Regions from separate parts of the Streptomyces sp. NPDC051921 genome, predicted to be linked through region 1. Evidence: riboswitches for the same ligand, from Rfam matches in the RefSeq annotation. Region 1 holds a riboswitch; each other region holds the start of a gene.
The links. A riboswitch is a leader RNA that binds a small molecule or an ion and turns the genes downstream of it on or off. The one in region 1 is predicted to bind thiamine pyrophosphate.

Region 2: it holds a riboswitch for thiamine pyrophosphate, as region 1 does, so the genes downstream of both, thiO (glycine oxidase ThiO) here and thiC (phosphomethylpyrimidine synthase ThiC) in region 1, are expected to answer to the same signal.
Region 3: it holds a riboswitch for thiamine pyrophosphate, as region 1 does, so the genes downstream of both, AB0M16_RS31115 (thiamine ABC transporter substrate-binding protein) here and thiC (phosphomethylpyrimidine synthase ThiC) in region 1, are expected to answer to the same signal.

Annotation. Positions count from the first base shown of each region.
Region 1 is NZ_JBFAXU010000013.1:205,638-214,965, reverse strand. Features, by position in the region: gene AB0M16_RS19420 (DUF5326 family protein) at 1-112, shown strand, start outside; gene AB0M16_RS19415 (helix-turn-helix domain-containing protein) at 389-1,159, shown strand; gene AB0M16_RS19410 (SsgA family sporulation/cell division regulator) at 1,298-1,732, shown strand; gene AB0M16_RS19405 (YibE/F family protein) at 1,763-3,157, opposite strand; TPP riboswitch at 3,230-3,376, shown strand; gene thiC (phosphomethylpyrimidine synthase ThiC) at 3,371-5,167, shown strand; gene AB0M16_RS19395 (hypothetical protein) at 5,283-6,140, opposite strand; gene AB0M16_RS19390 (metallophosphoesterase) at 6,303-7,541, opposite strand; gene AB0M16_RS19385 (LacI family DNA-binding transcriptional regulator) at 7,855-8,961, opposite strand.
Region 2 is NZ_JBFAXU010000022.1:80,110-89,437, reverse strand. Features, by position in the region: gene AB0M16_RS26920 (sulfite oxidase-like oxidoreductase) at 1-123, shown strand, start outside; gene AB0M16_RS26915 (DUF4396 domain-containing protein) at 149-778, opposite strand; gene AB0M16_RS26910 (deoxyribonuclease IV) at 849-1,709, opposite strand; gene pknB (Stk1 family PASTA domain-containing Ser/Thr kinase) at 1,716-3,605, opposite strand; gene AB0M16_RS26900 (thiazole synthase) at 3,706-4,500, opposite strand; gene thiS (sulfur carrier protein ThiS) at 4,506-4,766, opposite strand; gene thiO (glycine oxidase ThiO) at 4,763-5,926, opposite strand; TPP riboswitch at 5,924-6,035, opposite strand; gene AB0M16_RS26885 (FAD-dependent oxidoreductase) at 6,226-7,419, shown strand; gene AB0M16_RS26880 (Rv2175c family DNA-binding protein) at 7,462-7,827, shown strand; gene thiE (thiamine phosphate synthase) at 7,923-8,573, shown strand; gene metF (methylenetetrahydrofolate reductase [NAD(P)H]) at 8,913-9,328, shown strand, end outside.
Region 3 is NZ_JBFAXU010000028.1:103,030-112,357, reverse strand. Features, by position in the region: gene pyrH (UMP kinase) at 1-170, shown strand, start outside; gene frr (ribosome recycling factor) at 265-822, shown strand; gene AB0M16_RS31130 (phosphatidate cytidylyltransferase) at 822-1,931, shown strand; gene AB0M16_RS31125 (hypothetical protein) at 2,080-2,499, shown strand; gene rlmN (23S rRNA (adenine(2503)-C(2))-methyltransferase RlmN) at 2,754-3,860, shown strand; TPP riboswitch at 3,890-4,000, shown strand; gene AB0M16_RS31115 (thiamine ABC transporter substrate-binding protein) at 4,082-5,176, shown strand; gene AB0M16_RS31110 (iron ABC transporter permease) at 5,245-6,858, shown strand; gene AB0M16_RS31105 (ABC transporter ATP-binding protein) at 6,858-7,880, shown strand; gene AB0M16_RS31100 (Rossmann fold nucleotide-binding protein) at 7,894-9,000, opposite strand; gene AB0M16_RS31095 (hypothetical protein) at 9,046-9,328, opposite strand, start outside.

The DNA.
Region 1 (9,328 bases):
CTTCGTGATCGGTCTGCTGTTCAAGCTGCTCGTGTTCGTGGCGCTCGTCGGTGGTCTGATCTACGTGGTTCGCAAGTTCACGTCCTCGTCGTCCTCGCGCGAGGACTGGTAGGACGCGGACGCCGGAGCCACCGGGCCCCCGGTGGCGCCTGCCGGCAGCGCAAGTTACCCGCCGGTATGCCGCTGCTGTCGGCCATTAGCCCGGCCGAGGGAACGCGCAGGTGGAAACCCCGTGGGCCCGCAGAGGCTGCCCTTAGAGTGGAAATCTCTGCCGCCCCGGGAGCCGCAGGCGTCGACCTTTCCCGTCGGTCCCAGGCCGCGGCGGGCGCGCGGGGGCGGCCCCCGCGGGCGAGTGCGACGCACTCGTCGACTCGCCTGGGGGTGACCTTTGGCCACTGCTTCTCAGCCCGCTGCTCCTACCCTGATCGGCTCGGTGCAACGGGCCCTGAGACTGCTGGAGGCCGTCGGCTCCCACGAGGACGGGGCCCCCGCCAAACAGCTCGCGCGCGAGGCGGGCCTTCCGCTTCCCACCGCGTACCACCTGCTCCGCACCCTGACGCACGAGGGCTATCTGCGCCGCGAGAAGGGTGTGTTCGTCTTCGGCGACGCCGCCGGTCGGCTGGTCGGCGGCGGAGTTCTGCAGAATCGTCGCACCAAGGTCGAGGACTCTCTCGCCCACTGGCGGGACTCCATCGGTGTCCCCGTCTACTTCGCGATCTACCGCGAGGGCGAGATCGAGCTCGTCGCCGTCGCCGACACCCCCGCGGCCCCCGCCGTCGAGGAATGGGCGGACTTCCGGGAGACCGGGCACGCGCACGCCATCGGGCAGTGCCTGCTGAGTCAACTGGATCTGAAGAGTCGTCAAGACCACCTCGACCGACATCCGGTGGACGCCATCACGCCATATACGGTGCGTAATCGACGTTCCCTTTTGGACCGTTTGGGCGGTATGGGGCGAATGGAGCCCCTGGTGGAACGTCAGGAATATGCGCTCGGCACGGTCTGCGCCGCAATCCCCCTCACCGCCGGGTCGACCGCGGCCGCCATGGCGATTTCCCTCCCCCTTCACCAGGAAGAACGGTTGCTGCCGGCGATCGCGCGGCTACAGAACGAGATCGGAAAGCTCTTCAGCTCACTCGCGTTCTCTATCAGTATCTGAAAAATCACTCCTTGTGATCTGCTAGTGCGTACAGCACGATTGCGTCAAGAGGGCCATGGGGGATCATTCCTGGCCGTTTCAACCACAGCTTTTTCGGCAGCGTGTTTACACAACTGCTCATCTACTGCGGGGTACATGATGCGAGAGACGGTTCAGGCCGAGGTCCTGATGAGCTTCCTCGTCTCCGAGGAGCTCTCCTTCAGGATCCCGGTGGAACTGCGATACGAGACCCGCGATCCCTATGCGGTGCGGATGACCTTCCACCTCCCCGGAGACGCCCCGGTGACCTGGGCGTTCGGGCGGGAGCTGCTGCTCGACGGGATCAACCGTCCCAGCGGCGACGGTGACGTCCACATCGCCCCGACCGACCCCGAGGGGCTGTCCGACGTGATGATCCGGCTTCAGGTCGGGGGCGACCGCGCCCTGTTCCGGGCGAGCGCGCCGCCGCTGGTCGCCTTCCTCGACCGTACGGACAAGCTCGTCCCGCTCGGTCAGGAACAGACACTGGGCGACTTCGAGGACAGCCTGGAGGCAGCGCTCGGACGCATCCTGGCGGAGGAGAACGCCGGCTGAGCCCGCGTCACCCGCTCGCTCGACCGCGCGTCACTTGGCCCGTCGGCGGCGTCCGCCCCTGCTCGGGCGCTGCTGCCCGGCCTCCGGCCGGTCGGCCGAGACCACCAGCGCCGCGAGACCGGTGGTGACCGGCACCGAGGCGACCAGACCGATCGAGCCGATCAGCGTGCGGACGATCTCCTCCGCGACGAGTTCGCTGTTGGCCACCGTCCCCACGCTGCTCTGCGCGATCGAGAAGAGCAGCATCAGCGGAAGCGCCGCACCGGCGTACGCGAGGACCAGGGTGTTCACCACCGAGGCGATGTGGTCGCGGCCGATCCGGATGCCGGCCCGGTAGAGCGCCCGCGGCCCCATCGTCGGATCGGCCTGGTGCAGCTCCCACACCGCCGAGGTCTGGGTGACGGTCACGTCGTCGAGCACACCGAGCGAACCGATGATGACTCCGGCGAGCAGCAGACCGGACATGTCGATCCCCGGAAAGAGTCCGTGGATGAGACCGGTGTTGTCGTCGGTGTTGCCGCTGAGTGCGGCCCAGCCGATGAAGAACGAGCCGAGCAGCCCGATCAACAGCAGCGACACCAGCGTGCCGAGCACGGCCACCGACGTGCGGGCCGAGAGTCCGTGACACAGGTAGAGCGCGATCAGCATGATCGCGCTCGCGCCGACGATGGCGACCACCAGCGGATTCGATCCCTGGATGATCGCCGGCAGGATGAAGAAGGACAGCACGAGGAAGCTCGCGGCGAGCGCGATCAGCGCCATCACGCCGCGCATCCGGCCGACGACGACGACCGCCAGCGCGAAGATGCCCGCGAGCACGAAGAGCGGCACCTTCCGGTCCACGTCGGTGACCGAGTACTGCAGGTCGCGCGGGGCGTCGGGGGCGTACGCGACCACCACGCCCTGCCCCTCGTGCAGCTGCCTCGGCGCGTCCGGCTGCACGATCTCGGTGAAGGTACGGCCCTTCTCCGGCCCGCTGGTGACCATGACGGTCGCCTTCGCGCACTGCCCCTGCTGCCCGTTGACCGCCTCGCGACCCTCCGGGGTGGAGGTGTCGCCGGTCGGCGGCACCTGGGCGGCGTTCACGTCCTTGCAGTCGATGTGCGCGACGGCGGTGACCTTGCCCTGCTCGGTCTGGCGGTCGAAGCCGACGCCCGTCCGCTGGTGCGCCGGGGTGCTGCCCGGCCACAGCACCAGCAGCCCGACGGCCACAGCGGTCGCGAAGGGGATGAGGACCGCGGCGATGACCTTCCGCAGATGCCGGGAGACCGGCGCCGCGGGCCCGTGGCTGTGCGCGTGACCGTGTCCGTGGCCGCCGCCCCCGCTCCCGTGGCCCGGGCCGCCGGGCCCGTCCCCGTGGCCCTGACCAGGCCCGTGGGCATGCCCGTGGTCGTGCGGTTCGTGGGGCTGATGCGTCGAAGTCACCGACCGATCATCGCAAGAACAGTCGGGGGCCCACTGTTCAGCACGGCCGACATGACGCTAGCGTGGTGGCACCTTTGCACACGCGGGAGCTCGGAGCACCGGGCTGAGAGGGCGCTGATCACCGTACACACGTACTGACGTACGTACGGGAGGAGGCTGCGCCGACCGCCGAACCTGTTACCGGGTAATGCCGGCGTAGGGAGATTCGGTCTCATGACCATTCAGGATGCACGCACGCCTGCCTCCGACCAGACGGACGGCCGGAACGGCCAGGGCGAGCGCACGCCGGGCTGGCACAAGGGATACGTCGAGGGCTCCCGCCCCGACCTCCGGGTGCCCGTCCGTCAGGTGCACCTCACCAACGGCAAGGACGTGACGCTGTACGACACGTCCGGCCCGTACACCGACCCCACCATCGACACCGACGTCCGGCGTGGCCTGCCGCCCCTGCGCGAGAACTGGATCATCGCGCGTGGCGACACGGAGGAGTACCCGGGCCGTCCCGTCCGCCCCGAGGACGACGGCATCAAGCACACCTCGCCGCGCGGCGGTGGGCTGAGGAACCTCGACGCGGTGTTCCCGGGCCGCCCGCGGCTGCCCCGTCGTGGCCGCGACGGCCAGGCCGTCACGCAGCTCGCGTACGCCCGGCGTGGCGAGATCACGCCGGAGATGGAGTACGTCGCGATCCGCGAGAACGTCTCCCCCGAGGTCGTGCGGGAGGAGATCGCGGCCGGCCGCGCCGTGCTCCCGGCCAACGTCAACCACCCCGAGATCGAGCCGATGATCATCGGCAAGCGGTTCCTGGTGAAGGTCAACGCCAACATCGGCAACTCCGCGGTCACCTCCTCCATCGAGGAGGAGGTGGAGAAGATGACCTGGGCGACCAAGTGGGGCGCCGACACGGTCATGGACCTCTCCACCGGCCGCAACATCCACACCACCCGCGAGTGGGTGCTCCGCAACTCCCCCGTGCCGATCGGCACCGTGCCGCTCTACCAGGCCCTGGAGAAGGTCGACGGCAAGGCGGAGGAGCTGACCTGGGAGATCTACAAGGACACGGTCATCGAGCAGGCCGAGCAGGGCGTCGACTACATGACGGTGCACGCCGGCGTGCTGCTGCCGTACGTGCCGCTGACCGCCCGCCGCAAGACCGGCATCGTCTCGCGCGGCGGCTCGATCATGGCCGCCTGGTGCCTCGCGCACCACAAGGAGAACTTCCTCTACACGAACTTCGAGGAGCTCTGCGAGATCCTCGCGGCGTACGACGTCACGTACTCGCTCGGCGACGGCCTGCGGCCCGGCTCGATCGCGGACGCCAACGACGCGGCGCAGTTCGCCGAGCTGAAGACCCTCGGCGAGCTCAACACGATCGCCAAGCGCCACAACGTGCAGACGATGATCGAGGGCCCGGGCCACGTCCCGATGCACAAGATCAAGGAGAACATCGACCTCCAGCAGGAGATCTGCGAGGAGGCGCCGTTCTACACGCTCGGCCCGCTGACCACGGACGTCGCCCCGGCGTACGACCACATCACCTCGGGCATCGGCGCGGCGATGATCGCCTGGTGGGGCACGGCGATGCTCTGCTACGTCACGCCCAAGGAGCACCTGGGCCTGCCGAACAAGGACGACGTCAAGACCGGCGTGATCACCTACAAGATCGCGGCCCACGCGGCGGACCTGGCCAAGGGCCACCCGGGCGCGCAGGAGTGGGACGACGCGCTGTCCGACGCGCGGTTCGAGTTCCGCTGGGAGGACCAGTTCAACCTGGCGATGGACCCGGACACGGCTCGTGAGTTCCACGACGAGACGCTGCCGGCGGAGCCCGCGAAGACGGCCCACTTCTGCTCGATGTGCGGCCCGAAGTTCTGCTCGATGAAGATCTCGCAGGACATCCGCCGCGAGCACGGCGGTGACCTGAAGGCGGACGAGATCGAGGCGGGCATGGCCGCGAAGTCGGCCGAGTTCGCCGCGTCCGGCAACCGGGTCTACCTGCCGATGGCCGACTGACCCCGGTCCGCTGAGCGGCAACGGCCGCCTGCCGACCGGCACCGGCCCGCTGACCGGCACCGGCCCGCGACCCTCGGGGGAGTCGCGGGCCGGTGCCCTCGGGGGAGTCCGGCGGTCACTCGGGCCTGGGCTCGGGCTTCCCGAAGTCCGGGCCCGTGAAGTCGGGGCGCGTGTACTCCGGGCCCGTGAAGTCCGGGCTGGTGAAGTCGGGGCTCGTGTAGGTCGGGCGTGGCGCCGGAGCGCCCTCGTTGGGGCTGGTGAAGTCCGGGCCGCTGTACCCGACCTTCGGTATGCGGCGGGCCGGGGGCGGCGTCGGCCGCTCACCCGGCGGCGGTACGGCGAGGGCGTCGCGGAGGAAGGGCAGGACCCCGCGCTCCAGGAGCGCCTGGCGCCAGGCCGCCCGGGCGCGCGACAACTCGTCGTCGGGGTCCGGGGCGTGGACCTCCGTCGCGCTGTTGCGCAGGGCGGTGACCAGCAGCCCGGCGGCGGCGCAGAGCAGACCGGCCGCGCCGAGGGCGCCGAAGAACAGGCCCGCGGTGAGCAGTGTGTCGGCGAAGGCGGGCGCCGGGTCCAGCATCTTCAGGACCGCGCCGACCAGCAGGAAGATCACGGCCGCGGTGCCCGCGAGCAGCGGGGCGAGGACGGTGACGACGGCGACCACGCCCGCGCCGGCCGCGGCGCCGCCCTCGACCGGCACGTCGGCCGTACCGCTCGCCAGGGAGCTGCCCGCCGAGCGGATCTGCTCACGGAGCTGCTCGCGGACCTTCACGAAGTGGTCGTACTCGACCGCGGCCGCGGTCGTGATCAGGGCCGTCGCGTTCAGTGCCATCGCGCGCAGCTGGGCGGTCGTGAGCCTGGTCCCGACCTCGGCGAGATCCGGACGTTCGTGCGCGGTGCGCAGTGCGTCGTCGAGGACCCGCTCGAACTCGGCGCGATCCTCGGTCAGCAGGTGCGGAGCCACGTTCATGTGCATCCCCCGATGCTCCGTAAGGGCCGGAACCGGCCGTGGGGAACGGCAGGTCGGGCGGAAACGGAGGAGAGCCTGCTACGGATGAGCCGATGGTATTGCGGTTACGGCACGCGGTGACAGGGTGTTTCGGGAAATCGCCTTCCCCGGATGCGGAGGGTTAATGCGTCAGGCGGGCAGCGGGAGTTGAACGACCAGCAGCTTTCCGGCCATGGTCACTCCGCCGTCCATCGCGATGGCGAGCCCGTCCGCGTAGACGTGCGGGCCGTCCACGACCGGGCGCTCGCCCTCCTCGCCGTCCTCGGTGCCGACCTGGCCGAGAAGGTACGGGATGGGGCTGTGGCCGTGCACGATCCGGCGTCCGCCGTACGTGCCGAGCAGCTCCTGGACCGCCTGCGGCCCGGCGGCCTCGTCGCGGAAGGCGAAGCGCTTGGTGAACTTCCGGAAGAGGTCCCAGACCTCGTCCGCGTCGTTCCGCGTGAGGATCTCGTGGACCTTGTCGTTGACGTCCTCGATGGTCTGGCCGTACTCCAGATACGCGGTGGTGTCGGAGTGCAGCAGCAGGTGCCCGTCCTCCTCCACCACGGCGTCGAGCCGGGACATCCACTGGAGGTGCACGTCCTGGAGGCGGTCCATGTCGTGCTTCTGGCCGCCGTTGAGCAGCCAGGCGGCCTGGAAGGTGGCGGTGCCGGCGCCGGAGCTCACCGGCGTGTCGCCGAACCGCTTGGCGCCGATGAGCAGCAGCTCGTGATTGCCCATCAGGGCCTTGCAGTAACCGCCGGCGGCGGCGGCCTCGGCGGACAGGCGCATCACGAGGTCGATCACGCCGATGCCGTCGGGGCCGCGGTCGGTGAAGTCGCCGAGGAACCACAGGCGGGCGTTGCCGGCGGACCAGCTGCCCTGCTCGTCGATGAGGCCCTGGGCGTGGAGGGCGGCGAGCAGCTCGTCCAGATAGCCGTGGACGTCGCCGACGACGAAGAGCGGGCCGGGGCCGTCCGGGTTCGCGGGGACCGGCTGGGGCGCGGGCGTGACCTGCACCTGGACGGTGTCACCCCGGTTGATGACCGGCAGGTCGCGCTCGGTCGGGGTGTAGCCCTCGGGCGGCTCGTCGGTGGGGTAGGCGTTGCCGGGGTGTCCGACGGAGCCCAGGTGGATCGTGGCGTCGGCCGGGACCGGCGTGGCCGCCGGGGCAGGAGAGGCGGGTGGCGACGACGGAGCCGGTGGGACCGACGGAGCCGGTGGGGCCGACTGGGCCGGTGGGGCCGACGGGGCGGCGCTGGGGAACGGGTCGACCGAGTGGCTCTGAACGGGCACCCGGGCGTACGGAGGTACGCGGAAGTCACGCAACGTCGCCGTGCGCACCACGGGTTCCTGTCCGGCCCCCTGTGTCATCGACCCCTCCACCACCGTCGCGATGCCCTGCACATCGCGGACCGTCCTGGTCGTGGAGGTCCGCGGTGCCGTCCGCCCATCATAGGAATGAGGGTCCTCCTGTGTGACGCACCAGGGGTGGTGAATCCGGGTCCACTCCGGGTTCACCGGTTGTTTCGCCCGAATTGGGAAGGTCCAGGCCAGGGGCGGGGCCGGGTCGCCCGCAGGTTTACGCCCGTCCCGTGCCCGTCCCGTCCCCGGCGCGCGGCCTCCTCCTGCCCGGCGCGCGCCCCGATCCCGCGCGCGCCTTCCCCCGATCCGGGGCGCGTCGCCTCCCCGCCCGTCGGTATCAGTCCTTCGAGGGAGACCTCGGCGGGCTCACCGTCGTCCGCGGCGACCGGCGCTGCGAAGAGGTGCGGACGATCAGTTCCGTCGGTATCACCTGCTCGACCGGGCCGTCCGTCTCGATCCCCTCGATGGCGTCGATGAGGAGCTGGACGACGGCGGTGCCGATCCGGCGCGGCTTGAGCGAGAGCGTCGTGATGGGCGGCTCGGTGTTGGCGTAGACGGTCGACTCGCTGCAGCACACCAGCAGCAGGTCGTCCGGTACGCGCAGCCCGTAGCGGCGGGCCGCCGCGAGCAGGTCGGTGCCGTTGGGGTCGAAGAGCCCGTACACGGCGTCGGGGCGGTCCGGGCGGGCGAGCAGCCGGTCGGCCGCGACGGCGCCCGCGCACGGGTCGTGCGCCGGGTAGGCCTCGTAGACGGGGTCCTGGCCCACCCGCTCGCACCAGTTGAGGTACGCGGTGGTGGAGAGCCGGGTGTAGGTGTCGGTGGTGGTGCCGGTGAGCAGGCCGATCCGGCGGGCGCCGGCGGCCGCGAGGTGGTCGAGCAGGTCGAGGACGGCCGCCTCGTGGTCGTTGTCGACCCAGGCGGTGACGGGCAGGGTGCCGGCGGGGCGCCCGTCGGAGACGACGGGGAGTCCCTGGCGGACGAGTTCGGTGACGACGGGGTCGTGGTCGGAGGGGTCGATGACGACGGTGCCGTCCAGGGCGACGTTCGACCAGACGTCGTGACGGGAGGTGGCGGGCAGGATGACGAGGGCGTAGCCGCGGGCGAGCGCGGCCGAGGTGGCGGCTCTTGCCATCTCCGCGAAATACGCGAATTCGGTGAAGGTGAAAGGTTCATCCCCGTACGTCGTCACGGTCAGGCCGATGAGTCCCGACTTGCCCGTACGGAGCGTGCGGGCCGCTGCGGACGGGCGGTAGCCCAGCCGGTCTGCGACCTCGCGGACGTGACGGCGGGTGGCGTCCGGGAGCCGGCCCTTGCCGTTGAGCGCGTCGGAGACAGTCGTGATCGAGACTCCGGCGGCGGCGGCCACGTCCCGGATGCCCGCCCGGCCCTGCCGGCTTCCCCGGGTCTGTGCCCGGCTCACCTGGTGCTTCCCTGCTGCTGTCATGGCGAGCCGATAGTAGGGCGAGGGAGGTGGGTCGAGCCGGTCGCATATGCAGGCATGGGCGGGCACGTTTCTGCATGATCGTTAAGTGTCAATGGCCTGGGAAAACAAGGAAGTTCAGGTCAGCGGCATGGGACCAGGAGTCCCAGGTGCCCATGCACCTGGCAAGAGGGCGAGGTCTCGAAGAGGTCTCAACTCACCTCTACGGGCGATGCGCGCCACGGCGCTCGCCACCGGCGCACGCCACCCTCGTGAGCGCCCCCTCGTGGAGCGACCGGCTGTGGTCCGGGCGCCGGTCGGGTGTCGGGTCAGGTTTCGGTCAGGTGGTGGGTCGGGTGTCGTTCGGGCCTCGCCCCGTGGTCCACGGCTC
Region 2 (9,328 bases), on a different contig from region 1:
GAGTACATGGCCGCCGACCGGCGCGGCTTCTGGGAGGAGCGCGGGTACCACAACATCGGTGACCCGTGGACGGAGCAGCGCTACTCGTACCAGGAGGAGCCGGGCGACGGCCCTGAGCTCTGACGGGCGTCGCGCCCGTCGGTTCGCCTCAGTGGTGGTACTGGTGGACGACGGCGTGGCCCTTGCCGCGGCCGATCATCCACTTGTTGACCGGCGTGGTCAGGACGAAGGCGACGCCGAGTGAGATCGCCAGGACGATCCAGAACAGCGGCTCCGACAGGTGGGCGTCCATGGCCCCCGGCCAGAGTGCGATGACGCCGTTGTCGATGATCTCCATGACGGCGATGGACAGGGTGTCGGCGGCGAGCGCGACCTTGAAGGCGGTCGCGAAGTCCACGCCGGCCTTCAGGATGCCGCGCAGGGTGAGCGCGTAGCCGAAGAAGAACGCCAGGACGATCGCGAGCGCCATCGTCGGCAGGTTCCCCCAGCCGAGCGCGGTGCCGATGATCATGCCGAGCACCTCGCCGATGGCGCAGCCGGTGAGGCAGTGCAGCGTGGCCTGGGCGGCCATGGCCCAGGAGACCTTGCCGTGCCCCTGGTGGTGGTGGCCTTGCGGATGCCCACCGTGTTCCTGGTGGCCCTGATGTCCACCGTGTTCCTGGTGATGGGCGTGGTGATCGTGGTGGTCGTGGCCCGCGTGCGTCTGGTGGTGCTGCTCGTGGTGACCTTCGTGGGCGACGGCTTCGGTGTGCTCGTGGTGACCGTGTGCGTCGTGCATGATGATGCCCCCAAAGCCAGGTGTACGGTTCCGCCTACTCACGGAACCGTATACCCCCCCAGGGTATTCCTCAACGGAGTTTCTTCAGCAGCTCCACGTCCGCCCGGTGCCCCTGGGGCCCGCCCGGCGTCTCGATGATCAGAGGTACGCCCTCGGTCGCGGGATGGCTCAGGATCTGGCGGAACCCGTCCTGGCCGATGTGACCCGCCCCGATGTTCGCGTGCCGGTCCTTGTGCGCGCCCACGACGTCCTTGGAGTCGTTGGCATGGATCAGTTTCAGCCGTCCTTCGCCGATCACCGAGACCAGCTCGTCCAGCGTGCGGGTCGCCCCGTCCGGGCCCGTCAGGTCGTGGCCCGCCGCGAAGATGTGACAGGTGTCGAGGCAGACGCCCAGCTTCGGGTGCCGGTCGAGCGCGTCGAAGTACGGTCCGAAGTCCTCCGCCCGCGAGCACAGCGAGAAGCCCTGGCCGGCCGTCGACTCGATGAGCAGGTCCGGGTCGTCCTCGTGGGTCAGCTCGTCGAGCAGCGGCAGCAGCCGCTCGCGCACCTGCGCCAGCGCCACGGCCCGCGGCCGGCCGCCGGTCGCGGAGCCGGTGTGCACGACCACGCCCCTGGCGCCGATCTCCCGGCCGCGCCGCAGTGAGTGCCGCAGCGATTCCACGGACCTGTCGACGGTGGCCTCGGTGTGCGAGCCGAAGTTGATCAAGTAGGGGGCGTGCACCCAGGCCGACAGGCCCTCGTCCGCGCAGGCGGCCCGGAAGAGCTCGTCCTGGACCGGATTGCCGGTCGGGGTGGCCCAGCCGCGCGGGTTGGCCACGAAGACCTGCACGGTCTCGGCGCCGAGCTCGCGGGCGTAGCCGAGCCCGGTCGCGGCGAGGCCGCCGGCCACCGGGACATGGCCGCCGACGGGGTTGCGCACGGGTTCGCGCATGAGTGCCTACAGTCCCTTGATCGTGATCGTGACGGTGGAGCCCTCGGCGGCGGTCGAGCCACCGTCCACGGACTGGCCCGAGACGGTGTCGCCGAGGAACGGGAAGGTCTTCTCGACCTTCACCTCGAAGCCGGCGCCCTCCAGCTCGGCCTTGGCCTCGCTCGTCGACATGCCGACGACGTCGGGCACCTCGATCATCCGCGGACCCTTGGAGACGGTCAGGGTGATCGTGTCGCCCTTGGCGGCGCGGCTGCCCTCGGCGAGGGACTGCGCGGCGACGGAGCCGACGTCCTCGGGCGAGTTGATCCGCTCCGGCGCGACGACGACCTTCAGTCCGGCGTCCTGGAGCGCGGCGGTCGCGTCGGCCACCGTCTCGCCCGTCACGCCCGGCACGTCGACCGGCACGCCCTTGCTGACGACCAGCGCGACGGCCGAGTCGGGGCTGCGCTCGGTGCCCGGCTCGGGGTCGGAGCTGATGACCGCGCCCTGGGCGACGGACTCGCTGAAGGCGTACGTGACGACCCCGGGAGCGAGCCCCTCGTCCGCGAGCCGCTTCCTGGCCTCGGGGAGCGGGGTGCCCTTGAGGTTCGGGACCTTCACGATCCGCGGTCCCCGGGAGAGGGTCAGCGTCACCGTGCCGTTGTCGCGGATCCGGTCGCCTGGTGCCGGGTCGACGTCCATGACCGTGCCGCGCTCGTACACGTCGCTGAACGCCCGCCCGGTCGTGCCCACGTCGAGCCCGGCGTCCGCGAGCCGCTTCGTGGCCTCCGCCTCGGTCTGGCCGAGGACGGCCGGGACCCGGGTGAACTGGCCGGAGTTGATGTACCAGACCCCGGTCCCGATCCCGAGCGCGAGCAGCACGGCCGCGACGATCAGCAGCGGCCCGCGCGGGCGCCGCCGGGACGCCGCCGGGGCGGCGGGCGGCGGCGGGGGCAGCAGGCTGGTGTGCTCGACGGGCAGGGGCTGCACGCGCGGAATGACCGACGTCCGGTCGTCCTCACCGCCGCCCTCCTGGGCCCGGGCCTGCGGAGGCACGGCGTCGAGCTGTTCGTCGCCGAGCGCGGCGCGGCCCGCCCGGACCTGGGCGAGCAGGGCGACGGCGTCGTACGGCCGCAGCTCGGGGTCGCGGGCCGTGGCGCTCGCCACCAGCTCGTCCAGTTCCCGGGCGAGCCCGGGGACGGCGCCGGAGGGGGCGGGCACGTCGGTGTTGAGGTGCTGGTAGAGCACCTGGGCCGGGGTGTCGCCGGAGTGCGGCTTGGCGCCGGTGAGCATCTCGTACAGCACGACCCCGCACGCGTACACGTCGGCGCGGGTGTCGGCGGTGCCGTGCTCGATCTGCTCCGGGGCGAGGTACGAGACGGTGCCGAGGACGGCACCGGTGGTGTCGGTGGCCGAGCCGACGGCCCGGACGAGCCCGAAGTCGGCGACCTTCACCCGGCCGTCGTCCCCTATCAGCACGTTCTCCGGCTTCATGTCGCGGTGCACGAACCCGGCCCGGTGCGCGGCGCCCAGCGCGGCGAGCACCGGCTCCAGGATGTCGAGCGCCGCCCGCGGCCGCAGGGCGCCGCGTTCGCGCAGCACGTCGCGGAGGGTGCACCCGGCGACGTACTCCATGGCGAGGTACACGTAGGCGCCGTCCGCGCCCTGGTCGAAGACCCCGACGACGTTGGGGTGCGCCAGGCGGGCGACGGACTTGGCCTCGCGCATGAACCGCTCCACGAACGCGGCGTCCGTGGCGAGGTCCGGGTGCATCACCTTGAGCGCGAGTTCCCGGTCGAGCCGGGTGTCCAGGGCCCGGTAGACCGTGGCCATCCCGCCGACGGCGATGCGCGCGTCGACGCGGTAGCGGCCGTCGAGCAGCCGCCCGACGAGGGGGTCCTGAAGGGTCGTGTCCACGGCGTCGAGTCTACGAGGGCCCGCACCCGCCCCCCGCCCGTCGCCCCGGGACTGCAGCCCAGCTGTGACGCGGGCCGCGGCCCCGGGGCGCGCGGAGCGGTCAGAAGGCCGGGCGTTCCGGATCCAGCCGGGCGCGGCCGTCGCGGGGCGAGGAGGCCTCCGCGAAGTGGCGGCGGGGGATGCGGCCCGCGCGGTGCGCGAGGCGGCCGGCCTCGACCGCGTGGCGCATGGCCTCCGCCATGAGGACCGGCTCCTGGGCCCGGGTCACCGCGGAGGCGAGCATCACCGCCGCGCAGCCCAGCTCCATCGCGAGCGCCGCGTCCGAGGCCGTTCCGGCTCCGGCGTCCAGGATCACCGGTACGCCGGCCCGCTCCACGATCAGCTGGAAGTTGTGCGGGTTGCGGATGCCGAGGCCGGAGCCGATCGGCGAGCCCAGCGGCATGATCGCCGCGCAGCCCACGTCCTCCAGCTTCTGTGCGACGACCGGGTCGTCATTCGTGTACGGAAGGACGACGAAGCCGTCGTCGACCAGCGTCTCCGCCGCGTCGAGCAGCTCCACCGTGTCCGGCAGCAGCGTCCGCTCGTCGGCGATGACCTCCAGCTTGATCCAGTTCGTGCCCAGGGCCTCGCGGGCCAGCCGGGCCGTGAGCACCGCCTCGCCGGCCGTGAAGCAGCCCGCCGTGTTCGGCAGCACCCGGATGCCGAGCCGCTCCAGCACGGACAGGACCGAGCCGCGCACGTTCGGGTCCAGGCGGCGCATGGCCACCGTGGTCAGCTCCGTACCGCTCGCCACGAGGGAGCGTTCGAGCACGTCGAGGCTGGGAGCCCCGCCCGTGCCCATGATCAGGCGGGACGAGAAATCCGTGCCGCCGAGCGGGAAGACGTCGTCGGACATGGCGCTCAACCTCCCTGCACCGCGGTGAGGACCTCGACCCGGTCGCCGTCGCCGAGCAACGTCGTGGCCCACTCGCCGCGCGGGACCACCGTCTCGTTGAGGGCGGCGGCCACCCCGGAGGGCGCCGCGGTGAGGGTCGCCACGAGTGCGGCGAGGGAGACGGGGCCGGTGAGGGTGCGGGCCTCACCGTTGACGGACACGGTCACGGAGCCGCGCACGGACGCGTGCGCGGTGGCGTTCGGGGACTCGTTCAGGGGCGCGTTCATGCGTGCTCCAGGTGCGCGGGGGAGAAGCGGCGGGCGGTGAAGGCGCGTGCCTCGTCGGGCAGCGTGCCGGAGGTCAGCGCGTCCGCCATGACGTCGCCGGTGACGGGGGTCAGCAGGACCCCGTTGCGGTAGTGGCCGGTGGCCAGGTGCAGCCCGGGCAGGGCGCTGGGGCCCAGCAGCGGCGCGTTGTCGGGTGAGCCGGGCCGCAGCCCGGCGCGGGTCTCGGTGAGCGGCAGCTCGGTGATGCCGGGCACCAGCTCGTGCGCGTCGCGCAGCAGCTCGTACACCCCGCCGGCGGTGACGGTGGTGTCCCAGCCGAGCTCCTCGCTGGTGGCGCCGACGACCAGTTCGCCGTTCTCGCGCGGCACGAGGTAGACGTGGCTGCCGCGGACGACCGCGCGGACGGTCCGGGAGAGGAACGGGGCGTAGGCGGGCGGCACCCGCAGGCGCAGCACCTGACCCTTCACCGGCCGCACGGGCGGCAGGACCTCCGCCGGTACGCCGTCGAGCCGGCCGCTCAGGCTGCCCGCGGCCAGGACCACCTGCTCGGCGTCGAGCGCGGTGCCGTCGGCCAGGGAGGCGCCCCGGGCCCGGTCCCGCTCCACCGTCAGGCGCTCCGTCAGGGCCCGGTGGAAGACCACGCCGGCCCGCTCGCAGGCCGTCACCAGCGCGTCGGCGAGCCGGCGCGGGTCGACCTGGTGGTCTCCGTCCACGCGCAGTCCGCCCCGGACGCCCGGGGCCAGCATGGGCTCCAGACGGCGGCACTCGCGGCCGTTCAGCCACTCCGAGGACAGCCCGCAGCGGGTCTGCAGGGCGTGCAGCTCCCGCAGGTGGGCCCGGTCGTCGGCGTCGAGCGCGACGGCGAGGGTGCCGCAGGCGCGGTAGCCCACGTCATGACCGGTGGCCTCGGCGAGCTCGTCGACGAAGCCGGGGTAGCGTCGGGCGGACTCGAGATTGAGCCCGAGCAGGGTCTCCTCGCCGTAGTGGAGTTCGGTGACGGCGGCGAGCATCCCCGCCGCCACCCGGGCGGCCCCGCCGCCCGGTTCGGGGTCGGCCACGGCGGTGCGCAGTCCGCGTTGCGCGGCCCGCCAGGCCGTGACCAGGCCGATGATGCCGCCCCCGATGACGAGGACGTCAGACGTGGTGCGTGTACGCGACATGGGCGTCCAGCCCCTCCCTTCGCCGGCATGACCCGGATCAGGTTCGTACGGTCGGAGGCCGGCCAGCCTCCCTCTCAGCCCGGTCGTCCGGGCTCCCGCGAGTGCTTTACGGCGGCCAGACTAACCGCCGTCGACCGAGCGCCACAGGGCCCCTCCCTTCCTGACGGTCCGTCAGATGCGTAAGGTGGTCGGGTGAGCGAGCGGAGGCGGACACAGTGAGCGAGCAGCAGCAGGCACCGGCGGACGAGCGGCGGGCGCCGCGCCCGGCCGGACGGCACGTCGTGATCGTGGGCGCCGGGATGGCGGGCGTCCAGACCGCCGTCGCCCTGCGCGAGCAGGGCTTCGCCGGCCCCGTCACCCTCATCGGCGCCGAGCCCCACCAGCCCTACGACCGCCCGCCGCTCTCCAAGGCCGTCCTCCTCGGCAAGGCCGAGGACTCCGCCTTCGACGTCGACTTCGAGGCCCTCGACGTCGAACTCCGCCTCGGCGTCGAGGTCACCGGCCTGCGCGCCGCCGACCACGAGGTCGACACGGAGACCGGCCCCGTCCCTTACGACACGCTCGTCGTCGCGACCGGCGCCCACCCGCTCACCCTGCCCGGCAGCGAGGGCGTCCCCGGTGTCCACCTGCTGCGCACCCTCGACGACGCCGCCCGGCTCAAGCCCGTCCTGGAGAGCCGCCACGACATCGTCGTCGTCGGCGCCGGCTGGATCGGCGCCGAGTTCGCCACCGCCGCCCGCCAGGCAGGCTGCGCCGTCACCGTCGTCGAGGCCGCCGACCGCCCCCTCGCCGGCGCCCTGCCCGCCGAGGTCACCGCCCCCATGGGCGCCTGGTACGCCGAGAGCGGCGCCGAACTCCGGCTCCACGCGCGCGTGGAGCACGTCGAGGAGGGCAGGGTGGTCCTCACCGCCGACTCCACGGACTTCGGCGCCACCGGCGCGCCGCGCGAGCTGCCCGCCGACGCCGTCGTCGTCGGCATCGGCGCCCGCCCCGCCACCGGCTGGCTGGAGCGCTCCGGCGCCGCCCTCGACCCGAGCGGCGCGCTCACCGCCGACGACCGCCTGCGCACCTCGCTGCCCGACGTCTACGCCGTCGGCGACTGCGCCTCCTTTCCCTCCGCCCGCTACGGCGAGCGGCTCCTCGTCCACCACTGGGACAACGCCCTCCAGGGCCCCCGCACCGTCGCCGCCGACATCCTCGGGGCGGCCGCCGCGCCCTACGACCCGGTGCCCTACTTCTGGTCCGAGCAGTTCGGCCGCTTCGTCCAGTACGCGGGCCACCACGGCGCCGCCGACACCCTGCTGTGGCGCGGCGACCCGGCCGACGAGGCCTGGACGGTGCTGTGGCTGCGCGAGGACGCGCTCATCGCCCTGCTCGCCGTCGGCCGCCCCCGCGACCTCGCCCAGGGGCGCAAGCTGATCGAGCAGGCCGCGCCACTCGATCCGGCGAAGGCCGCCGACCCCTCCGTCCCCCTGAAGGCGGCAGTCCGGTAGGCCCGACTACCGACTGTCAGTCCGGGATGGCACGCTTGTCACGTGACCGAGATTGACGCAAAGACCGATGCTCTCGTCCCCGCCTGGCTCTACCTCCCCGACATCGCGGAAATGCTCGACGTCGAGGTGACGCGCGTGCGGCAGCTGGTCAAGGAGGGCCAGCTCATCGCCGTCCGCCGCGGTGAGCGCAAGGTGCTGCAGGTGCCTGCCGCCTTCATCCAGGGCGACAAGGTGGTCAAGGGCCTCGCCGGGACCCTGACCCTGCTGCGGGACGACGGCTTCAGCGACGAAGAGATGCTGGAGTGGCTCTTCACTCCGGACCCGACCCTGCCCGGCACCCCCGCGCAGGCCCTCGGCGAGAATCGCGGCACGGAGGTGAAGCGCCGCGCCCAGGCGCTCGCCGTCTGACGCACGCTCGCCGAGCAGTCCCACAGCACCCGCGGGTGCCGGGCCGGCCCTCGTGGCCGCCCGGCACCGGCACCACCCACCAGGGGGGAACGATCATGTCCACGCCTCGCGCACAGCTCGCCGACGCCCGGCTCTATCTGTGCACCGACGCCCGGAAGCGGCAGGGCGACCTGCCCGCCTTCCTCGACGCCGTCCTCTCCTCCGGCGTGGACATCGTGCAGCTCCGCGACAAGGGCATGGAGGCCGGCGAGGAGCTGGAGCACCTGGCCGTCCTCGCCGAGGCCTGCCGCCGCCACGGCAAGCTCCTCGCGGTGAACGACCGGGCCGACGTCGCCCACGCCATCGGCTCCGACGTGCTCCACCTCGGCCAGGGCGACCTGCCCGTGCCGGCCGCCCGCGCGATCCTCGGCGACGACGTGCTCATCGGGCGGTCCTGCCACGCCGAGGAGGAGGCGGCCGCGGCCGCCTCCGAGCCGGGCGTGGACTACTTCTGCACGGGCCCCTGCTGGCCCACCCCCACGAAGCCGGGGCGGTACGCGCCCGGCCTCGACCTCGTGCGCTACGCGGCCGGCCTGGCCCAGGACCGGCCCTGGTTCGCCATCGGCGGCATCGACGAGACCAACCTGGACGAGGTCCTGGACGCGGGCGCCCGCCGGATCGTCGTCGTCCGCGCGATCACCGAGGCCGACGACCCGGCCGCCGCCACGGCCTCCCTCGCCAAGCGGGTCCGCGAGCGCCTCGTCTGAGCACCGCAGCGACAGGAGGCGGCCCGGGGAACCCCGCGCCGGTCCGAAGATCGTCTGACGCGTCCTGCGGACCGCACGGCGAGCCCCGAAGATCGTCCCGGCGCGGCGTGGAGATCGTCCCCGCCGGGGGCGAAGATCGTCCCCCCCGGGGGTGAAGATCGTCCTCGCCGGGGGTGAAGATCGTCCTCGCCGGGGGTGAAGATCGTCCTCGCCGGGGGTGAAGATCGTCCCGGTCCGTGCGGAAGATCGTCCGAACGGAGGGCGTCTCGGTGTCCGGAAAGGTGTCCATTTCGCGGACACGGCTTCACCCGGCCCTTGGACCCCGTCTAACCTGCCCGTATGGCCCTTGGTACCGCTTCCGTCCGCTCGGACCGTGCTCGCACGGTCCGCGACATCCTTGCCGCCGGTCGGACCTCGTACTCCTTCGAGTTCTTCGCCCCCCGGACCGAGAAGAGCGAGCAGAGCCTCTGGAACGCGATGCGCCGGATCGAGGCGGTCGCGCCGAGCTTCGTCTCCGTGACCTACGGCGCGGGCGGCACCACCCGCGGCGGCACCGTCAAGGCCACCCAGAAGATCGCCTCCGACACCACCCTCACCCCGGTCGCCCACCTCACCGCCGTCGACCACTCGATCGCCGAACTCCGCAACATCCTGGGGCAGTACGCGGACGCCGGCATCAGGAACATGCTCGCCGTCCGCGGTGACCCGCCGGGCGACCCGCTCGGCGAGTGGGTCGCCCACCCCGAGGGCGTGCG
Region 3 (9,328 bases), on a different contig from region 1:
AGGTGCTCTCCCGCGACCTCAAGGTCGCCGACGCCACCGCCATCACCCTGTGCCGCGACAACAACCTGCCGATCCTCGTCTTCGAACTGCTCGCCGAGGGCAATATCGCGCGCGCGGTGAAGGGTGAGAAGATCGGCACTCTCGTGAGCGACCAGGGCACCCGGGCCTGACCCGAACCGGGAACCGCCCCGCGAGGGGGATGGACAGAGCCCTGCCGGTCGTACACCGTGCAGGACACAACGCGACGACACGCAGGAGCAAGTGGTGATCGAAGAGACCCTCCTCGAGGCCGAGGAGAAGATGGAGAAGGCCGTCGTGGTCGCCAAGGAGGACTTCGCCGCGATCCGCACGGGCCGTGCGCACCCGGCGATGTTCAACAAGATCGTGGCGGACTACTACGGTGCCATCACCCCCATCAACCAGCTGGCGTCGTTCTCGGTGCCGGAGCCGCGCATGGCCGTGGTGACCCCGTTCGACAAGTCCGCGCTGCGCAACATCGAGCAGGCCATCCGCGACTCGGACCTCGGCGTCAACCCGAGCAACGACGGCAACATCATCCGTGTGGTGTTCCCCGAGCTCACCGAGGAGCGCCGCCGCGAGTACATCAAGGTCGCCAAGGGCAAGGCCGAGGACTCCAAGATCTCGATCCGCTCCGTGCGCCGCAAGGCCAAGGAGACCATCGACAAGCTCGTGAAGGACGGCGAGGTCGGTGAGGACGAGGGCCGCCGCGCCGAGAAGGAGCTCGACGACACCACCGCGAAGTACGTGACGCAGGTGGACGAGCTGCTGAAGCACAAGGAAGCCGAGCTGCTCGAGGTCTGATGAACGACTCTTCCTGGGGGGCCCCGGCCGGAACCGGCTTCGGGGGACCCGACCAGGGGCCTGCCCCGGCGGGTCCCGCCTACGAAGGGCGGCAGGCGGCGCAGACTCGGCCCATGCCCATCGCGTCCGACGTTCCCGCCGGCGACAACCAGGACGATCACGACCGGGGGGCCGCTCAGCCGAGCGGTCCCCTGTTCCGTGACGAGACGCCGCACGAGCACCCGCAGGAGCCCATGTCCAGCCCGTCCCAGCCCGCGCCTGCGCCTTCGCCCCGGCAGAAGCCGCGGCAGAAGAAGAGCGCGGGTCGTGATCTGGGCGCTGCGATAGGGGTCGGTGTCGGGCTCGGAGCCGTGATCATCGCGTCGCTGTTCATCTGGAAGCCGGCGTTCGTCGGCGTGATAGCGGTCGCCGTGGTGGTCGGTCTGTGGGAGCTGACCTCCCGCCTGCAGGAGCGCAAGGGCATCAAGGCCCCGCTGGTCCCGCTCGCGGTCGGCGGTGCGGCGATGGTCGTCGCCGGTTACGTGCGGGGCGCGGAGGGCGCGTGGGTCGCGATGGCGCTCACGGCGCTCGCGGTGCTCGTATGGCGCATGACGGAGCCGCCCGAGGGCTATCTGAAGGACGTCACGGCCGGTGTCTTCGCCGCGTTCTACGTGCCGTTCCTGGCGACCTTCGTGGCGATGCTGCTGACCGCCGACGACGGGCCGCAGCGGGTGCTCACGTTCCTGGTGCTGACCGTGGTCAGCGACACGGGCGCGTACGCGGTCGGCTGGCGCTTCGGCAAGCACAAGCTGGCCCCGCGCATCAGCCCCGGCAAGACCCGCGAGGGCCTGGTCGGCGCGGTCGCGTTCGCGATGGCGGCGGGCGCGCTGTGCATGCAGTTCCTGATCGACGGCGGCACCTGGTGGCAGGGCCTCCTGCTGGGCCTGGCGGTCGCGGCCAGCGCGACCCTGGGCGACCTGGGCGAGTCGATGATCAAGCGTGATCTCGGCATCAAGGACATGGGCACGCTGCTGCCCGGCCACGGCGGCATCATGGACCGCCTGGACTCCCTGCTGCCGACGGCGCCGGTGGTGTGGCTGCTGCTGGTGCTGTTCGTGGGCAGCGGCTGACCCGCGATCCTCCTGCGCGAAGGGCTCGTCGTCCCCCCGGGCGGCGGGCCCTTCGCGCAGGCGAAAGGGTGTTCGTTTTTCTCCAATACGCGCCCACGTCCGGGGTGTGATTCTCGGTCTCCCACCGGAGAGATCAAGGAGCATCACGATGCGTTTCATGCGGAAGGCGATGATCGGCGCCGCCGGTCTCACGCTTGCCCTGGGCGTCGCGACCCCGGCGAACGCCACCGAATGGGAAGGGATCATCTACAAGAACGTCGCGGGCTGCCACGCCAACATGCGGGTGCAGGACTTCGACAGCTCGGAGACCTATCAGGCCCGGGGCGAGTTCTTCGCGGACGACTCGGTGCCCCTGGGCAGCGTCTGCCACTTCTGGCTGGAGCGCCGCACGCTCAGCGGCGGCTACGTGTACAAGCAGGTCAGCGGAACCCACCACCTGAAGCGTGGGGACCAGTGGAGCTACACCTACTTCTACTACGACGGCCCCGGCTACCGGATCCACGCCTGCGTGCAGCGCACGAACCAGTACGGCCAGGAGACGGCGTTGGGCTGCGGCGACGAGTACTGAGCCGCCACCGCCGGGGGGCCGGCCGGCAGGCCTGCTCACTGGCACCGACGGCCGGGCGCCGGCGGGGGTGACCCTGTTCACGGCCGCCGCTGACCGGGGTGCCGGCGGCCACCGCCGGCACCCCGCGCGGGGGCGCACACGGGTCTCAGGACCGGTCGCCCCCGCTTCCGGGGCGTCCCCGTCCGCCCGTCCGCCCGGCCTCCGAAGGCTCGCGGACCGGGTAACCGGCCGCCGTCTGCGACACTGGTAGCACCATGCCCAAGCCCGGAGAACTCACTTTCGTCGCCCCGCGCGGAGCCAAGCAGCCCCCGCGGCACCTCGCCGACCTCACGCCCGCAGAGCGCAAGGAGGCGGTCGCCGCGATCGGCGAGAAGCCGTTTCGCGCCAAGCAGCTGTCCACGCACTACTTCGCGCGGTACGCGCACGACCCGGCCGAGTGGACCGACATCCCGGCCGCCTCGCGCGAGAAGCTCGCGGGGGAACTGCTGCCCGATCTGATGTCGGTGGTGCGGCACGTCTCCTGTGACGACGACACCACCCGCAAGACGCTGTGGCGGCTGCACGACGGCACCCTCGTGGAGTCGGTGCTCATGCGCTACCCGGACCGGGTGACCATGTGCATCTCCTCGCAGGCGGGCTGCGGAATGAACTGTCCGTTCTGCGCCACCGGGCAGGCCGGGCTCGACCGGAACCTGTCGACCGCCGAGATCGTCCACCAGATCGTCGACGGCATGCGCGCGCTGCGCGACGGCGAGGTGCCCGGGGGCCCGGCGCGGCTCTCGAACATCGTCTTCATGGGGATGGGCGAGCCGCTCGCCAACTACAAGCGGGTCGTCGGCGCCATCCGGCGGCTGACGGACCCCGAGCCGGACGGGATCGGTCTGTCGCAGCGCGGCATCACCGTCTCCACCGTCGGTCTGGTGCCGGCCATGCTGCGGTTCGCCGACGAGGGCTTCAAGTGCCGGCTCGCCGTCTCGCTGCACGCGCCCGACGACGAGCTGCGCGACACGCTCGTCCCCGTGAACACGCGCTGGAAGGTCCGCGAGGTCCTCGACGCGGCCTGGGAGTACGCGGAGAAGTCCGGCCGCCGGATCTCCATCGAGTACGCCCTGATCCGGGACATCAACGACCAGGCCTGGCGCGGCGACCTCCTCGGCCGCCTGCTCAAGGGCAAGCGGGTGCACGTCAACCTGATCCCGCTGAACCCGACGCCCGGATCCAAGTGGACCGCGTCCCGCCCCGAGGACGAGAAGGCGTTCATCGAGGCCATCGCCTCCCACGGTGTTCCCGTCACCGTCCGCGACACCCGCGGTCAGGAGATCGACGGTGCCTGTGGACAGCTGGCCGCCGCCGAACGCTGACCTTGTACTCTGAGCTCGAACACATCTGCATATTCCGACAGGGGAGCGCCACAGCGCTGAGAGTGCGGTGACCGTCAGACCGCAGACCCTCTGAACCTCGCCCAGGTCATTCTGGGTAGGAAGTTCGGTCGTAACTCGAGCTGTTGCGCCCTGCCCGCGTCCGCCGCCCGGACGCGGGCAGGGCCGCGTCTCTTCCTGGTCACACCCAGGAGGAAGAACACGTGAACACCAAGAAGGCCGCCGCCGCCGCGCTCGTCGCGGCGCTCGGCGTCACCACCCTCGCCGCGTGCGGCACCGAAGGCGCCAGGGGATCGGCCGGCAAGAGCGGCGAGCCCGCGCCCAAGACCGTGACCCTGGTCAGCCACGACTCCTTCAACGCCTCCAAGGAGGTGCTGGCGGAGTTCACCAAGCAGACCGGCTTCACGGTCAAGGTGCTCAAGAGCGGCGACGCCGGCGAGGCCGTCAACAAGGAGATCCTCACCAAGGGCTCCCCGCAGGGCGACGTCTTCTTCGGCGTCGACAACACCCTGCTGTCCCGGGCCCTCGACAACGGCATCTTCACTCCGTACGAGGCCAAGGGCCTGGACCGGGTGCCGGCCGCGCTGCAGCTGGACAAGGAGCACCGGGTCACCCCGATCGACACCGGAGACATCTGCGTCAACTACGACAAGCAGTACTTCACCGACAAGAAGCTGGCCCCGCCGCAGACCTTCGACGACCTGGCCAAGCCCGCGTACAAGGACCTCCTCGTCGTCGAGAACCCCGAGCGCTCCTCCCCGGGCCTCGGCTTCCTGCTCGGTACGGCCGCGAAGTACGGCGACGCCGGGTGGCAGGACTACTGGAAGAAGCTCAAGGCCAACGGTGTGAAGACCGTCGACAGCTGGGAGCTCGCCTACAACCAGGAGTTCTCCGGCTCCGCCGGCGGCAAGCAGGCCAAGGGCGACCGCCCGCTCGTCGTCTCGTACGCCTCCTCCCCGCCGGTCGAGGTGCTCTACGCCCAGCCGCAGCCGAAGGTGGCCCCCACCGGCGTCTCCACCGGCACCTGCTTCCGGCAGACCGAGTTCGCCGGCCTCCTGAACGGGGCGAAGAACCCCGAGGGCGGCAAGGCGCTGATCGACTTCCTGATCTCCAAGAAGTTCCAGGACGACATGCCGCTGCAGATGTTCGTCAACCCGGTGGCCAACGACGCCTCCCTCCCCGAGCTGTTCACCAAGCACGGCGTGGTGATCGACAAGCCGGAGACCATGGCGCCCGAGAAGATCGCCCAGAACCGCGACCAGTGGATCGAGCAGTGGACCTCGCTCGTCCTGAAGTAGGCCGGGAAGGCCTCCCGGCGGTCCCCGTCCGAGCGGACCGCCGGGGGACGGCGGCGCGGTTGGCCCTCATGGTGCTGCCGGTCGCCTTCTTCGCCGTCTTCTTCGCCTGGCCCGTCGTCTCGATCGTCGAGCGCGGGCTCAGGCCGGACGGCCACTGGGAGCTCGGCCGCTTCGGCGACACGCTGGCCCGGCCGGAGATCCTCGACGTCCTGTGGTTCACGCTGTGGCAGGCGCTCGCGTCCACGGCACTCACCCTGCTGGTGGCGTTGCCCGGCGCGTACGTCTTCGCCCGGCTCGACTTCCCCGGGAAGCGCATCCTGCGGGCGGTCGTCACCGTGCCGTTCGTGCTGCCCACGGTCATGGTCGGCACGGCGTTCCTCGCGCTGGTCGGGCGGCGGGGCCTGCTCGACGAGTGGTGGGGCGTGCGGCTCGACACCACGGTGTGGGCCATCCTCATCGCCCACGTCTTCTTCAACTACGCCGTCGTCGTGCGCACCGTCGGCGGCCTGTGGTCCCAGCTCGACCCGCGCCAGGAGGAGGCCGCGCGGGTGCTCGGCGCCTCCCGGTGGCGGGCCTGGCGAACGGTGACGCTGCCCGCGCTCGGCCCGGCCGTCGCGGCCGCCGCGCTCATGGTGTTCCTGTTCACCGCCAGCTCCTTCGGCATCGTGCAGATCCTCGGCGGCCCCGCGTACTCCACCCTGGAGACCGAGATCTACCGGCAGACCGCGGACCGGCTCCAGCTGTCCACCGCCTCCGTGCTCACGATGGTGCAGTTCGTCGCCGTCGGCGTGGTCCTCGCCGTGCACGCGCGGATGGTGCGGCGCCGGGAGACGGCGCTGAGGCTCGTCCCGCCGGAGCGGACCGCGGCCCGGCCGCGCGGCGCCGGACAGTGGCTGCTGCTCGGCGCGGTCCTGCTCTCCGTCGGCCTGCTGATCCTCGCCCCGCTCGGCGTCCTCGTCGAACGCTCCCTCGCCACCCCCACCGGCTACGGCCTCGACTACTACCGGGCGCTGCAGCACGTCGACGAGAACGGCACCTTCCTCGTGCCCATGACCGACACCATCGTCAACTCGCTGCAGTACGCGCTCGTCGCGACCGCCGTCGCCGTCGTCATCGGCGGCCTCGCCGCAGCGGCCCTCACACGGCGGGCCGGGCGGCTGGTCCGCGGCTTCGACGGGCTGCTGATGCTGCCGCTCGGGGTCTCCGCCGTCACCGTCGGCTTCGGCTTCCTCATCACCCTCGACGAGCCGCCGCTCGACCTGCGCGCCAGCTGGATCCTCGTCCCCCTCGCCCAGGCCCTGGTCGGCGTGCCCTTCGTCGTACGGACCATGCTGCCCGTGCTGCGGGCCGTCGACGAACGCCTCCGGGAGGCCGCCGCCGTCCTCGGGGCCTCGCCCTGGCGGGCCTGGCGGGAGGTCGACCTGCCGCTCGTGCGGCGGGCGCTGCTCATCGCCGCCGGCTTCGCCTTCGCGGTGTCCCTCGGCGAGTTCGGGGCGACGGTGTTCATCGCCCGCCCCGACAACCCGACCCTGCCGGTCGCCGTGGCCCGGCTCCTGAACCGGCCGGGCGAGCTCAACTACGGCCAGGCCATGGCCCTTTCGACGATTCTCATGGTGGTGTGCGCGGTGTCCCTGCTGCTGCTCGAACGCCTGCGCACCGACCGCACCTCGGGGGAGTTCTGATGCTGACGCTCGACCGGGCGACCGTACGCTTCGGGGACCGCGCCGTCCTCGACGGGGTGCACCTCGACGTCGCCGACCACGAGATCGTGTGCGTGCTCGGGCCCAGCGGCAGCGGCAAGTCCACCCTGCTGCGGGTGGTCGCCGGACTCCAGCCGTTGTCCGCCGGCCGGGTGCTGCTCGGCGGGGCGGACCAGGCCGGGGTGCCCGTGCACCGGCGCGGGGTCGGCCTCATGTTCCAGGACCACCAGCTCTTCCCGCAGCGGGACGTGGCGGGAAACGTCGCCTTCGGGCTGCGCGTGCGCGGCGTCGCCAGGGCCGAACAGGCGGCGCGCGTCGAGGAGTTGCTCGACCTCGTCGGACTGCCCGGCGCCGGCCGCAGGGCCGTCTCCGCGCTCTCCGGTGGCGAGCAGCAGCGCGTCGCCCTCGCCCGGGCGCTCGCGCCCCGTCCCCGGCTGCTGATGCTCGACGAACCGCTCGGCCAGCTCGACCGCGGCCTGCGTGAACGCCTCGTCGTCGAACTCCGTCGACTCTTCGGGCAGTTGGGCACGACGGTGCTCGCCGTCACCCACGACCAGGGCGAGGCTTTCGCCCTCGCCGACCGGGTCGTCGTGATGAACGACGGCCGGATCGCCCAGACCGGCACGCCCCTGGACGTGTGGCGGCGCCCCGCCTCCGAGTTCGTCGCGCGCTTCCTCGGCTTCGACAACGTCGTCCCCGCCACCGTCACCGCCGCCGCGGCCGACACCCCGTGGGGCAAGGTCCCCGTCCCCGACGGCTCCCCCCAGGGCGACCGCCGGCTCCTCGTCCGCCCCACCGGAGTCCGGCTCGTCGCCCCCGGCGAGGGACTGGCCTGCCGCGTCGAGACCCGCGTCTTCCGCGGCGACCACGTGGCCGTCACCCTCCGGCCGGCCGAGGGCCCCCCGCTGGAAGCGGAGTTCACGCTCCGGGACGCCCCCGAGGAGGGGGCCGAGGTGGAGGTGGAGTTCCACGCGGAGGACGTCGTCGTCCTCGACGGGCCGTAGGCCCGTCCTCCGCCTACGCCCCCAGCCGTCCCAGAGCCTGCGGTGCCTCGTCGATGGAGTCGACCAGGGCGATCCGGTCCGCCATCGGGCGGTCGGCCGCCAGGGACCGGAGGAGGGGCCAGGCGGGCAGGGCCTCGGTCCAGTGCGCGACGTTCACCAGCACCATCGGGGTGGGGGCGGTGCGGGACGCGTAGTAGTTCGGGGTCGCGTTGTCGAAGATCTCCTGCACCGTGCCCGCCGCGCCGGGCAGGAACACCACGCCCGCGGTGCAGCGGGCGAGGAGGCCGTCCTCGCGGGTGGCGTTCGCGAAGTACTTGCCGATGCGGGCCGCGAAGGGGTTCGGCGGCTCGTGGCCGTAGAACCAGGTCGGGATGCCGACCGAGTCGCCGCCGCCCGGCCAGCGGGACCGCACCTCGAAGGCGGCGCGGGCCCAGTCCGTGACCGACGGGGTGAAGGAGGGGGACTTCGCGAGGAGTTCCAGCGCCTCGTCCAGGACCGCGTCCGGCAGCGGGGCGGTGTACGCGCCGAGGTTGGCGGCCTCCATGGCGCCCGGCCCGCCGCCCGTCGCGACCGTGAGGCCCGAGCGGGCCAGGGACCGGCCGAGCCGTGCGGCGCCGGCGTACGCGTCGGTGCCGCGGCCCATCCGGTGCCCGCCCATCACGCCGACGACCCGCGCCCCGGCCAGATGCTCGTCCAGCGCGTCCGTCACGGCGTCGTCGTGGAGGGAACGGAGCACCGACGAGAAGATGTCGCCGTCCGCCTTGGTCCGCTGGAACCAGGCGTACGCGCGGGCGTCGGGGGTCTCCTCGTACGGGTGCCCGGCGATGCCCTCGAACAGTTCCTCGGGGGAGTAGAGCCGGGACCGGTAGGGATCGAACGGCACATCCGGCACGGGCGGGAACACCAGCGCCCCGTCGGCGCGGACCTTGGTCGCGGCCTCCGGCTGCATGGCGCAGCCCAGGAAGACGGCGTCGTCGGTGGAGACGGACAGCAGCGCGAAGGTGCGGTCCGTGAGGTCCACGGACTGGATCCGGAAGCCGGCGAGGGACGGGCGCGAGCCGAGGGCCGCGTCGAACTCGTCGAGCGAGTGGATCTCCCGGTCGTGCCGCTGGGTCGCCATGGGCCCACGATAGGCGCGCCGGACGCCGGACGCCGGACGCGCCCGTCAGCCCCGCAGGGGGATCGCCGCCAGCGCGCCCACCGTCCAGGTGAGGGGGACGAAGACGACGAGCAGCACGCCGGCGCGGAGCAGCGCCGTGGTGCGCAGGACCGTGGGCGGGGCGCCGAGGCGGAGGAGGGCCTCGGTGGTGTGGGTGCGCGACTGCTTCGACTCCAGGGCCGCGGTGAGGAGGGTCGCCGTGGTGCAGCCGACGACGAGGACCGAGCCCAGCCAGGTCAGCGGGCCGGGGACCGCGCCGCCGTGGAGCGACAGGGCGGCGACCGCGCCG